DNA from 3 places in the Streptomyces sp. WM6372 genome. Region 1 is predicted to be linked to each of the others. Evidence: predicted binding sites of a transcription regulator. Region 1 holds the regulator's gene; each other region holds the start of a gene.
What was found. The regulator HrcA, encoded in region 1, represses chaperone genes, less so after heat shock. The targets are predictions, from matches to a motif close to TTNGCACTCNGNNNNNCNGAGTGCNAA.
Positions count from the first base shown of each region.

Region 1 (4,276 bases):
ACGGACGGCTTCACCGCCTGCCAGACGTCCACGTACGGGTGGCCGACGATCAGGACGTCCGACGAGGTCACCGAGGCCGCGATGCGGGACTCCTTCGAGCCCGGGACCAGGTGGTCCACCAGGACGCCCAGGCGGGCGTCGGCCGTCGGGGCGAAGTCCGCGACCACCGCGGGGAGGTCGTCGATGCCCTCCAGGTACTCCACCACCACGCCCTCGATCCGCAGGTCGTCGCCCCAGACCCGCTCCACGAGCTCGGCGTCGTGCCGGCCCTCCACGTAGATGCGCCCGGCGCGCGCCACGCGGGCGCGCGCCCCCGGGACCGCCACCGAGCCCGACGCCGTGCGCAGGGGCGCCGCAGGGGCCCTTGAGGGCCGGGTCAGGGTCACCACGGCGCCCTCCAGCAGGAACCCCCGCGGCTCCAGCGGGAACACCCGCCGCTTGCCGAAGCGGTCCTCCAGGGTCACCGTGCCCGCCTCGCAGGCCACCACCGCGCCGCAGAAGTCCGTACCCGCCACCTCGACCACCAGGTCGGTGTCCGCCGGCACCTCGGGCACCGGCTTGGGGCGCTTCCACTGCGGGGTCAGGTCGGGGGAGTACTCGCGCATCCGGCCGAGCGTAGGAGAGAGCGCGGGCTCACGGGCCCGACACGCCGAACCGCCGTGCCAGTGTGTCGCGTTGCTCACGGACGAAGCCCGCGGAGACCACCGCTCCGTGACCCGGCACGTACAGCGCGTCGTCCCCGCCCAGCGACAGCAGCCGGTCCAGCGCCGCCGGCCACTGCGCCGGCACCGCGTCGCTGCCCGCCTGCGGTTCGCCCGACTCCTCGACGAGGTCCCCGCAGAACACCGTCTCGCGCTCGCCCGGCACGCACACCGCCAGGTCGTACCGGGTGTGCCCGGGTCCGACGTTGGCCAGCAGCACCTGCACCCCGCCCAGCTCCAGCGTCCATTCGCCCGACACGGAGTGCTTCGGCACCACCAGCAGGTCCACCGCCTCGGTGGCCTCGGCCTCCGCCAGCCCCTGGAGGACCGCACTGACGCGCAGCTCCTCCCGGCCGGTCGACAGCTCCGCGTCCAGCCCGACCGCCCCGTACACCTCGGCCCCGGCGAAAGCCGCCACGCCCAGTACGTGATCGAAATGTCCGTGCGTGAATGCGATATGCGTCACGCGCCGCCCCGTCAGCCGCTCCGCCTCGGCCCGCAGCTGCGCGCCCTCGCGCACGCACGAACCCGGATCGATCAGGAGCACCGACTCGTCCCCCACCACCAGTCCCACGGTGCAGTCCCACACCGGGAGCCGTCGCCGTCCGGTCCGTCCGGTCAGCCGCTCCCAGCCCGCCTCTTCCCAACGCACGTCCATGCCGCGACGCTACCCTGGCGGGCCGCCCTTGCCAGGGCCTGACTACCCGGCCGTACACTGGCCGGGGGATCTCTGGCACTCGAACGCCCGGAGTGCCAACGAAGCCGTGAAACCGACCGTGACGAGCGACGACGACCAGCTGGAGGTGTGCGCGATGCTCAGCGAACGCAGACTCGAGGTGCTGCGCGCCATCGTCCAGGACTACGTCGGGACGGAGGAGCCGGTCGGCTCCAAGGCGCTCACCGAGCGGCACCGGCTCGGCGTCTCGCCCGCCACCGTGCGCAACGACATGGCCGTGCTGGAGGACGAGGGCTACATCGCCCAGCCCCACACCAGCGCCGGCCGGATCCCCACGGACAAGGGCTACCGGCTCTTCGTCGACAGGCTGGCGGGGGTCAAACCGCTGTCGACGCCCGAGCGCCGGGCCATCCAGAACTTCCTCGACGGCGCCGTCGACCTCGACGACGTCGTCGGCCGCACCGTGCGGCTGCTCGCGCAGCTGACCCGGCAGGTCGCCGTCGTCCAGTACCCGAGCCTGACCCGGTCCACGGTCCGGCACGTCGAGCTGCTGTCGCTGGCTCCGGCCCGGCTCATGCTCGTGCTGATCACCGACACGGGCCGGGTCGAGCAGCGGCTCGTCGACTGCCAGACGCCGTTCGGCGAGACCTCGCTCGCCGATCTGCGGGCGCGGCTCAACAGCCGGGTCGTCGGCCGCCGGTTCACCGACGTGCCGCAGCTGGTGCAGGACCTGCCGGAGTCCTTCGACCCGGAGGACCGCGGCACGGTGTCGACCGTGCTCTCCACCCTGCTGGAGACGCTGGTCGAGGAGGCCGAAGAGCGGTTGATGATCGGCGGAACCGCCAATCTCACGCGCTTCGGACACGATTTTCCCCTGACGATCAGGCCGGTGCTCGAAGCGCTTGAGGAGCAGGTCGTGCTCCTCAAGCTGCTGGGCGAGGCCAACGAGTCGGGAATGGCCGTACGGATCGGGCATGAGAATGCCTACGAGGGACTGAACTCCACGTCCGTCGTCTCGGTCGGCTACGGTTCGGGCGGCGAGACTGTCGCCAAACTCGGCGTGGTCGGACCGACCCGCATGGACTACCCCGGAACGATGGGAGCGGTACGCGCAGTGGCACGTTACGTCGGACAGATCCTGGCGGAGTCGTAAGTGGCCACGGACTACTACGCCGTTCTCGGCGTGCGCCGCGACGCATCGCAGGACGAGATCAAGAAGGCCTTCCGCCGCCTCGCGCGCGAACTCCACCCGGATGTGAATCCGGACCCGAAGACGCAGGAGCGCTTCAAGGAGATCAACGCGGCGTACGAGGTGCTCTCGGACCCGCAGAAGAAGCAGGTCTACGACCTCGGCGGCGACCCGCTGTCCTCCTCGGGGGGCGGTGGCGGCGCGGGCGGCTTCGGTGCGGGCGGCTTCGGCAACTTCTCCGACATCATGGACGCCTTCTTCGGCCAGGCCTCGCAGCGCGGCCCGCGCTCGCGGACCCGCCGCGGCCAGGACGCCATGATCCGCCTCGACCTGGAGCTGGACGAGGCCGCCTTCGGCACCACCAAGGACATCCAGGTCGACACGGCCGTCGTCTGCACCACCTGCTCCGGCGAGGGTGCCGCCCCCGGCACCTCGGCGCAGACGTGTGACATGTGCCGTGGCCGCGGTGAGGTCTCGCAGGTCACCCGGTCCTTCCTGGGCCAGGTCATGACCTCGCGCCCCTGCCCGCAGTGCCAGGGCTTCGGCACCGTGGTCCCGACCCCGTGCCCCGAGTGCGCGGGCGACGGACGGGTCCGCTCCCGCCGCAGCCTCACGGTCAAGATCCCGGCCGGCGTCGAGAACGGCACCCGGATCCAGCTCGCGGGCGAGGGCGAGGTCGGCCCCGGCGGCGGCCCCGCCGGCGACCTGTACGTGGAGATCCACGAGCTGTCGCACCCGACCTTCCAGCGGCGCGGGGACGACCTGCACTGCACGGTGACCATCCCCATGACGGCCGCGGCCCTGGGCACCAAGTGCCCGCTGGAGACCCTGGACGGCATGGAGGAGATCGACATCCGCCCGGGCACCGGCTCCGGCCAGTCGATCCCGCTGCACGGGCGCGGCGTCACGCACCTGCGCGGCGGCGGCCGCGGCGACCTGATCGTCCACGTCGAGGTCACCACCCCCGGCAAGCTGGACGCCCAGCAGGAGGAGCTGCTGCGCCAGCTCGCCAAGCTGCGCGGCGAGGAGCGGCCCATGGGCCAGTTCGCGCCGGGTCAGCAGGGACTGTTCAGCCGCCTGAAGGACGCCTTCAACGGCCGCTGACCGGCCCGCCTGCAGACGTACGAGCCCGGTCCGGGGACGCCCCGGACCGGGCTCGCCGCATCGATCCGGACGGCCCCGGGGAAGCGGACTATGCCAGGCGAATGCCGTGATTCGGCCCGGTGAGCGGGACATGGCACGATGCAGGGCATGTCCTCCGCACCGTACGGTCTCTCCCCCCACCCGATCGTGCAGGCTCCCATGGCGGGCGGCGCCTCCTGTCCGCCGCTCGCCGCCGCCGTGTGCGAGGCGGGCGCCCTGGGCTTCCTCGCCGGCGGCTACAAGACCGCCGACGGCATGTACCAGGAGATCAAGCAGCTGCGCGCGCTCACCCGGCGCCCGTTCGGCGTGAACCTCTTCATGCCGCAGACCGGGTACGTGGACCAGGCCGCCGTGGAGGCGTACCGCGGGCAGCTGGCCGGCGAGGCCAGCTGGTACGAGCTGTCCCTGGCCGACGAGGACATCATCGGCACCAGCGACGACGGCTATGACGCCAAGCTCGCGATCCTCCTCGAAGACCCGGTCCCCGTGGTCTCGTTCACCTTCGGCTGCCCCGCACCCTCGGTCCTCGCCGCCCTGCGCAAGGCCGGCACCTACTCGGTCGTCACC
Region 1 is NZ_LGDB01000070.1:114,406-118,681, forward strand. Features, by position in the region: gene ADK52_RS07895 (DUF3097 domain-containing protein) at 1-605, opposite strand, end outside; gene ADK52_RS07900 (MBL fold metallo-hydrolase) at 634-1,359, opposite strand; gene hrcA (heat-inducible transcriptional repressor HrcA) at 1,514-2,530, shown strand; gene dnaJ (molecular chaperone DnaJ) at 2,531-3,670, shown strand; gene ADK52_RS07915 (nitronate monooxygenase) at 3,818-4,276, shown strand, end outside.

Region 2 (4,276 bases), on a different contig from region 1:
AGGATGTTGGTGTCGCCGTACTTCGACTTCTCGGCGCCCTCCAGGGCCTTGGAGCTGCCGATGCTGCCGGCGAGGTCCCGGTACGCGTACCAGGCCCCGGCGGCGGCCATCACGGCCAGCGCGCAGACGGCGACGAGCAGGGTGCGGGCGATGCGGAACCGGCGGGGCCGGGGGTGGCGGGGCCGGCGGGCGGGATGGCTGGTCTTCCTCCGGTGCGCGCTCATGCCAGTCGATGGTGGGGGAGGGGTGCTGAAGGAGTCCTGAGACTCCTGAAGGGAGGTTCAGGACTCCGGGTCCGTTCCGCCGGCCGGCACGCGCAGGACGAGGCGGGCGCCGCCGCCCCCCCCCGACGGCAGCGCGCGGGCCTCGCCGCCGTGCGCGCGGGCGATCTCGCGGACGATGGCCAGGCCGAGGCCCGTACCGCCGCCCGCGCGGCCGCGGTCGGCGTCCAGGCGGACGAACCGTTCGAAGACCCGGTCGCGGTCCTCCGCCGGGATGCCGGGACCGTCGTCCTCGACCTCCAGCACCGCCCAGCCGCTCCCGCCGGGGTCCGCCGGTTCGGTGGCCGCCCGTACGACGACCCCCGTACGGGCGTGCCGCAGCGCGTTGTCCACCAGGTTGGCCAGCGCCCGCTCCAGCCGCGCCGGGTCCCCGGCCGCCGGTACGGGAGCCTGCGCGTCCAGCCGGAGCGGAACCCGGGGGGCCGGCCGCCGGGCCAGGTCCTCCGCGGCCAGCAGCGCCAGGTCCACCGGCTCGGTCCGGGGCCGCGGCACGGGGCCGCCGTCGAGGCGGGCGAGCAGCAGCAGGTCCGCCGCGATGCGCTGGAGCCGCTCGGTGTCGGCCAGTGCGCCCGCGACCGACTCCCGGTCGGGGCGGGCCTGGGCCAGCGCCACCTCCAGCCGGGCTCGGACCGCGGCCAGCGGATTGCGCAGCTCGTGCGAGGCGTCCGCGGTGAACTGCCGCTGCCGGGCGTCGGACCGCTCCAGCCGGTCGAGCGTGTCGTTGACGGTCCGGGCCAGCCGGGCGATCTCGTCCGCCCCGCCGGGATCCGGGACGCGGCGGTCCAGCTCGCTGGCGGTGACCGCCGCGAGCCCGGTCCGGATCGCGGTGACCGGGCGCAGCGCCTGCCCCGTCACCCACCAGGCGAGGGCCGCCGCGAAGCCGATCAGCGGGGGCGAGCCGGCCAGCAGGCCGAGGGCGATGGCGCGGGTCGCGTCGTCCACGTCGCCGAGCACGGTGACGGCGTACACCTCGTGCCCGCCCGGCGCGTCCACCGCGACCACCACGCGCCGCTCCGCGCCGGGGCGCGCGGGCGGGAGCACGGCGGAGCGGGAGTCCTCGCCGGATGCACCGGATGCACCGGATGCACCGGATGCGCCGGACACGCCGGGTGCACCGGTTGCACCCGCTGCACCGGGCCCGGGCGGGCGGAGGCCGCCGAGGCCGGGATCGTCCCCGAGGTCCCCGGTGGAGGCGACGATCCGCCCCCGCGCGTCCCGTACGAGGACCAGGTCCACCCCGCCCTCCGGCGCGGGCAGCCGCCCGCCGGGCGCGGGGCCGCCGGGCCAGGCGTGGCCGTCGAACCGGGCGGCGGCCTTGCGGGCGGCGAGCTCGGTGCGGCCGGTGGTGTTGTCGAGGAGGTTGGCCCGCAGCAGGGTGTAGAGCCACAGCCCGCCGGCGCCCAGTACGGCCGCCATGGCGAGCGCGGCGGCCAGCGCCGCCCGCCGCCGGAGCGGCCCCCGGCTCCTTCTAGCCACCGTCGGGGGCCATGCGGTAGCCGGTGCCGTGCACGGTGAGGATCGAGCGGCGGCCGAAGGGGGCGTCGATCTTCTTGCGCAGCGAGGACACGTACACCTCGACGATGTTCGGGTCGATGGCGTGCGGGGTGTCCCAGACCTGGTCGAGGATGTCCTGCTTGGCGACGGCCCGGCCGGGCTGTTCCATCAGGCAGGCGAGCACGCCGAGCTCGCGGGCGGTGAGCTCGATGTCGTGCGTACCGCGGCGGCAGCGGCGGCCGGCGGGTTCCAGGACGAGGTCGCCGGCCTGGAGGGTGCGGTGGGGGTCGGCGGCCCCGGTGGCTCCGGCCGCCCGGCGGGCGAGGGCGCGGAGCCGGGCGGCCAGGACCACGAACGAGAAGGGCTTGGTGAGGTAGTCGTCGGCGCCGCAGTCGAGGCCCTCGGCCTCGTCGTACTCGCCGTCCTTGGCGGTCAGCATGAGGACGGGCGTGGGGTCGCCGTCCGCCCGCAGGCGGGCGCAGATCTCGTAGCCGCTGAGGCCGGGCAGCATCAGGTCGAGCAGGACGGCGTCGTACGAGCCGGTGCGGGCGAGGTCCAGCCCGCTGTGGCCGTCGTGGGCGAGGTCGACCCAGTGCCCGTCGGCGCAGAGGCCGCGCCGCAGCGAGTCGGCGAGGCCTTCTTCGTCTTCGACCACGAGGATGCGCACGCCCCAAGCGTCACATACCGCCCACCTGGGGAGCCCGGCCCCGGCCCCGGGGCACCCCCGATCCGGATCATCCAGGGGAGCGTGTTGGCACTCCGCTTGACCGAGTGCTAATCGCCGGAATAGTCTCGCACCTGGCACTCGCCCCCGGTGAGTGCCAATACGGCGACGGGCAGGTCCGGCACCCGCGACGACGGATCCACCTGGTCGCCACCCAGACAGTTAGCCCCGTGAGATCTCCGAAGGGGGAGGTCGGATCGTGACGACCACCAGCTCCAAGGTTGCCATCAAGCCGCTCGAGGACCGCATCGTGGTCCAGCCGCTCGACGCCGAGCAGACCACGGCTTCCGGCCTGGTCATCCCGGACACCGCGAAGGAGAAGCCCCAGGAGGGCGTCGTCCTCGCCGTGGGCCCGGGCCGCTTCGAGGACGGCCAGCGTCTCCCGCTGGACGTCAGCGTCGGCGACATCGTGCTGTACAGCAAGTACGGCGGCACCGAAGTGAAGTACAGCGGCGAGGAGTACCTCGTCCTCTCGGCTCGCGACGTGCTCGCGATCATCGAGAAGTAATTCACCGAAGCATTGCTTTGAGCTGCGCCCCTGGTCACCCCGCTGATTGCCGGGCGGCAAGGGGCGCAGTTCGTTAAACCCGAGTTTTCGAGAGGGCTGAACCGCTCCCATGGCGAAGATCCTGAAGTTCGACGAGGACGCCCGTCGCGCCCTCGAGCGCGGCGTCAACAAGCTGGCCGACACGGTGAAGGTGACGATCGGCCCCAAGGGCCGCAACGTCGTCATCGACAAGAAGTTCGGCGCCCCCACCATCACCAACGACGGTGTCACCATCGCCCGCGAGGTCGAGCTGGACGACCCGTACGAGAACCTGGGCGCGCAGCTCGTGAAGGAGGTGGCGACCAAGACCAACGACATCGCGGGTGACGGCACCACCACCGCCACCGTGCTGGCCCAGGCGCTGGTCCGCGAGGGCCTGCGCAACGTCGCCGCCGGCGCCTCCCCGGCCGCCCTGAAGAAGGGCATCGACGCCGCGGTCAAGGCCGTGTCCGAGGAGCTCCTCGCGACCGCCCGCCCGATCGAGGACAAGTCCGACATCGCCGCCGTGGCCGCGCTCTCCGCGCAGGACCAGCAGGTCGGCGAGCTCATCGCCGAGGCGATGGACAAGGTCGGCAAGGACGGTGTCATCACCGTCGAGGAGTCCAACGCCTTCGGCCTGGAGCTGGAGTTCACCGAGGGCATGGCCTTCGACAAGGGCTACCTCTCGCCGTACATGGTGAGCGACCAGGAGCGTATGGAGGCCGTCCTCGACGACCCGTACATCCTGATCAACCAGGGCAAGATCTCCTCCATCCAGGACCTCCTGCCGCTGCTCGAGAAGGTCATCCAGGCCGGCGCCTCGAAGCCGCTGCTGATCATCGCCGAGGACGTCGAGGGCGAGGCGCTCTCCACCCTCGTCGTCAACAAGATCCGCGGCACCTTCAACGCGGTCGCCGTCAAGGCCCCCGGCTTCGGTGACCGCCGCAAGGCGATGCTCCAGGACATGGCCACCCTCACCGGTGCCACCGTCATCGCCGAAGAGGTCGGCCTCAAGCTCGACCAGGCCGGTCTGGACGTCCTCGGTTCCGCGCGCCGCGTGACCATCTCCAAGGACGACACGACCATCGTCGACGGTGGCGGCAGCCACGACGAGGTCCTCGGCCGCGTCAACCAGATCAAGGCCGAGATCGAGTCCACGGACTCGGACTGGGACCGCGAGAAGCTGCAGGAGCGCCTGGCGAAGCTCGCCGGCGGCGTCTGCGTCATCAAGGTCGGCGCCGCCACCGAGGT
Region 2 is NZ_LGDB01000002.1:114,181-118,456, forward strand. Features, by position in the region: gene ADK52_RS01820 (LCP family protein) at 1-224, opposite strand, end outside; gene ADK52_RS01825 (sensor histidine kinase) at 282-1,757, opposite strand; gene ADK52_RS01830 (response regulator transcription factor) at 1,750-2,442, opposite strand; gene groES (co-chaperone GroES) at 2,699-3,007, shown strand; gene groL (chaperonin GroEL) at 3,117-4,276, shown strand, end outside.
Region 2: the regulator HrcA is predicted to act here: its motif matches at 2,527-2,553, upstream of groES (co-chaperone GroES).

Region 3 (4,276 bases), on a different contig from region 1:
GTCAACGTCAACCTGCGTCCGTACTACGGCGAGGGCTCCAAGACGCTGGCCTACGAGATCTGCGAGCAGCTCGGCTGGCAGCTGCCCGACCAGATCGTGATCCCGATCGCCTCCGGCTCGCAGCTGACGAAGATCGACAAGGGCCTGCAGGAGCTGATCAAGCTCGGGCTCGTCGAGGACAAGCCGTACAAGATCTTCGGTGCCCAGGCCGAGGGCTGCTCCCCGGTCTCCACCGCCTTCAAGGCCGGCCACGACGTGGTCCGCCCGCAGAAGCCGAACACCATCGCCAAGTCGCTCGCCATCGGCAACCCGGCCGACGGCCCGTACGTCCTGGACATCGCCCGCCGTACGGGCGGCTACGTCGAGGACGTCACCGACGAGCAGGTCGTCGAGGCGATCAAGATCCTCGCGCAGACCGAGGGCATCTTCGCCGAGACCGCGGGCGGCGTGACCGTCGGCGTGACCAAGAAGCTCATCGAGAACGGGCAGCTCGACCCGGCGCTGACCACGGTGGTCCTCAACACCGGTGACGGCCTCAAGACCCTGGAGGCGGTGGCCGCGGACAGCGGGCAGACCGCCACCATCCGCCCGAGCCTGGACGCGTTCCGCGCCGCCGGCCTGGCCTGACCCCTACCCTCCGCCCCCGGAAAGGCAGTAGCGCCATGAGCGTCAACGTCCGCATCCCCACCATCCTGCGCACCTACACCGGCGGTCAGGCCGAGGTCCCCGCCGAGGGCGCGACCCTCTCCGAGGTCATCGCCTCCCTGGAGGCGAGCCACCCGGGCATCGCCGCCCGCGTCCTGGACGACCAGGGCAAGCTGCGCCGCTTCGTGAACGTCTACGTCAACGACGACGACGTGCGCTTCGAGGGCGGTCTGGACGCGGTGACGCCGGACGGCGCGGGCGTCTCGATCATTCCCGCCGTCGCCGGCGGCTGCTGACACGCGAAAGCCCAGAATTACCCCCTCCGGTAAAAGCGGAGGGGGTAATTCTGCTTGGTTGGGCGCGGTAGAGTTGGGGAAGTCCCCTCCGCTGTTCTTGCCCGCCGCATATGAGCGGGTCGCGTGATGGTTGACATTGAGTCAATGTGCGAGTGCGGTATGGGGCTTTGGCGAGATATGCCGGGTCCGAGTTGCCCGGGAATATGCCAACTTTTCACTCTATTTCAATGTATCCCCGTGTCCAGATTTCTCGTCGGATTGACCTGTTGCAGACAGCAGCGGTGCAGATACATTCAGCCCCGGTCGAGGCGTTCCGGCGCAAGTTCTGACCCGGGACCGCGAAGTGCGGTCCTGCGCAAGGGCCAGTAATAGGGGAGTTAGGCATGGCTCAGGGCACCGTCAAGTGGTTCAACGCGGAGAAGGGCTACGGCTTCATCGCGGTCGACGGTGGTGCGGATGTGTTCGTCCACTACAGCGCCATCCAGATGGACGGGTACCGCACCCTTGAAGAGGGTCAGCGGGTCGAGTTCGAGATCTCGCAGGGCCAGAAGGGTCCGCAGGCGGACATGGTCAAGCTCGCCGTCTAGCCCCGGCGCGATCGACCAGCGACGCATTACGCACGAGGGTCCACATCCTGGAGGAGGGATGTGGACCCTCGACGCATGTCCGGGCTCCGCCCGGGCCGGCCGGGCCTGTCGTTGCCCGAAGCCGCTTGCTCCCCCCGTCGCCCGACCGCCACCCCTCAGCGAGGCTTCTTCGAAGCCGCTTGCACTCTCGGGGGTCGAGTGCTAATCATTGGCGTTAGCACTCTCCTGGTGAGAGTGCTACTACACAGGACCGGGTCGGTGAGGCCCGCAGGGTCCGGCGGGAAGGAACCGCCGGGCACGCAGGCCGTCCGTCGCGGGCGCGGGCGCGGTCCGGAGCAATCCAACCCTCCCCTCGTGCCGACGGCGCAGGGGGAACCCCAGTCCTGGAGGACCACTTCAGATGGCCAAGATCATTGCGTTCGACGAGGAGGCCCGGCGCGGTCTCGAGCGCGGGATGAACCAGCTCGCCGACGCCGTCAAGGTCACCCTTGGCCCCAAGGGTCGCAACGTCGTCCTTGAGAAGAAGTGGGGCGCCCCCACGATCACCAACGATGGTGTCTCCATCGCCAAGGAGATCGAGCTCGAGGACCCGTACGAGAAGATCGGCGCCGAGCTGGTCAAGGAAGTCGCCAAGAAGACGGACGACGTCGCGGGCGACGGTACGACCACCGCCACCGTGCTCGCCCAGGCGCTCGTCCGCGAGGGCCTGCGCAACGTGGCCGCCGGCGCCAACCCGATGGCCCTCAAGCGCGGCATCGAGAAGGCCGTCGAGGCCGTCTCCGGCGCCCTGCTGGAGCAGGCGAAGGATGTCGAGACCAAGGAGCAGATCGCTTCCACGGCCTCCATCTCCGCCGCCGACACCCAGATCGGCGAGCTCATCGCCGAGGCCATGGACAAGGTCGGCAAGGAAGGCGTCATCACCGTCGAGGAGTCCCAGACCTTCGGTCTGGAGCTTGAGCTCACCGAGGGCATGCGCTTCGACAAGGGCTACATCTCGGCGTACTTCGCCACCGACATGGAGCGTATGGAGGCGTCGCTCGACGACCCGTACATCCTGATCGTCAACTCGAAGATCGGCTCGGTCAAGGACCTGCTGCCGCTCCTCGAGAAGGTCATGCAGTCCGGCAAGCCGCTGCTGATCATCGCCGAGGACGTCGAGGGCGAGGCCCTGTCGACCCTGGTCGTCAACAAGATCCGCGGCACCTTCCGCTCCGTCGCCGTCAAGGCCCCGGGCTTCGGTGACCGTCGCAAGGCCATGCTCGGCGACATCGCCATCCTCACGGGCGGCACGGTCATCTCCGAGGAGGTCGGCCTCAAGCTCGAGAACGCGGGCCTGGACCTGCTCGGCCGCGCCCGCAAGGTCGTCATCACCAAGGACGAGACCACGATCGTCGACGGTGCCGGTGACAGCGACCAGGTTCAGGGTCGCGTCAACCAGATCCGCGCCGAGATCGAGAACTCCGACTCGGACTACGACCGCGAGAAGCTCCAGGAGCGCCTCGCGAAGCTGGCCGGCGGCGTGGCCGTCATCAAGGCCGGCGCCGCGACCGAGGTGGAGCTCAAGGAGCGCAAGCACCGCATCGAGGACGCCGTTCGCAACGCGAAGGCGGCCGTCGAGGAGGGCATCGTCGCCGGTGGTGGCGTGGCCCTGCTCCAGGCCTCCGCGGTCTTCGAGAAGCTCGACCTGACGGGTGACGAGGCGACCGGCGCCAACGCCGTGAAGCTCGCCCTGGAGGCCCCGCTCAAGCAGATCGCCGTCAACGGTGGTCTCGAGGGTGGCGTCGTCGTGGAGAAGGTCCGCAACCTGACCGTCGGCTGGGGCCTGAACGCCGCGACCGGCGAGTACGTGGACATGATCGCCGAGGGCATCATCGACCCGGCGAAGGTCACCCGCTCCGCGCTGCAGAACGCGGCGTCGATCGCGGCCCTCTTCCTCACCACCGAGGCCGTCATCGCCGACAAGCCCGAGAAGGCCGGCGCCCCGGCCGGCGGCGGCATGCCGGGCGGTGACATGGACTTCTGATCGGCCCCTGGCTGATCGGCTGTTCTTCGACCGAGGGCGGCACTCCCCACACGGGGGGTGCCGCCCTCGGGCGTTCTCGGGGCTCCTAGAAGCCGCTGGTGTCGAGGGAGAAGTCGAAGGGCGAGGGGATCTGCAGGGGCTTCCCGAAGGACACCGTCGTACGAGAGCGGTACCCGTGCGGCGAGGGGTCCCAGAAGCAGGTGATCTCCGAGTCCTGCATGTCGACGACGAGGTAGACGGGCACGAGCCGGCCGTACACGTCGAGCTTTTCGTTCCAGTCCGCGTCCCTGGTGGAGACGGACGTGAACTCCCCGACCAGCGACAGCGCCGCGCCGTCCGCGTGCAGCCCCTCCTGCTCGAAGGCCGCCTCGTCCGCGACGTACAGGTCTGGTCCGTAGCCGCGCTCAGCTGCCTCGAACCGGAAGAGGAAGAGCGAGGTGTCCGCGAATTGCCCCTCGGGGACGTGGGCCTGGAGCTGCTCGCGCAAAAGACGCATGCGACGGGAGTAGCGCAGCTTGGAGAACGGCGACACGATGATCTTCCCCCGGATGAGCTCGGCCTTATAGCCGTCTGGCGTGTCCATCTCCGCAACCGTGCGCAGGAGCGTCTCGAATGTCGGCGGTGCCGCCTGCTCTATCGGTGTGGCCCGTTCGATCATGATCGTCACCGTGATCCTCCGCGTGGCGTGCCGTGTACTGGGCGTGAGCCCCGTTCCAGGCTAGCGG
Region 3 is NZ_LGDB01000180.1:147,928-152,203, reverse strand. Features, by position in the region: gene thrC (threonine synthase) at 1-627, shown strand, start outside; gene ADK52_RS16825 (MoaD/ThiS family protein) at 663-941, shown strand; gene ADK52_RS16820 (cold-shock protein) at 1,325-1,528, shown strand; gene groL (chaperonin GroEL) at 1,929-3,551, shown strand; gene ADK52_RS16810 (Uma2 family endonuclease) at 3,637-4,134, opposite strand.
Region 3: the regulator HrcA is predicted to act here: its motif matches at 1,743-1,769, upstream of groL (chaperonin GroEL).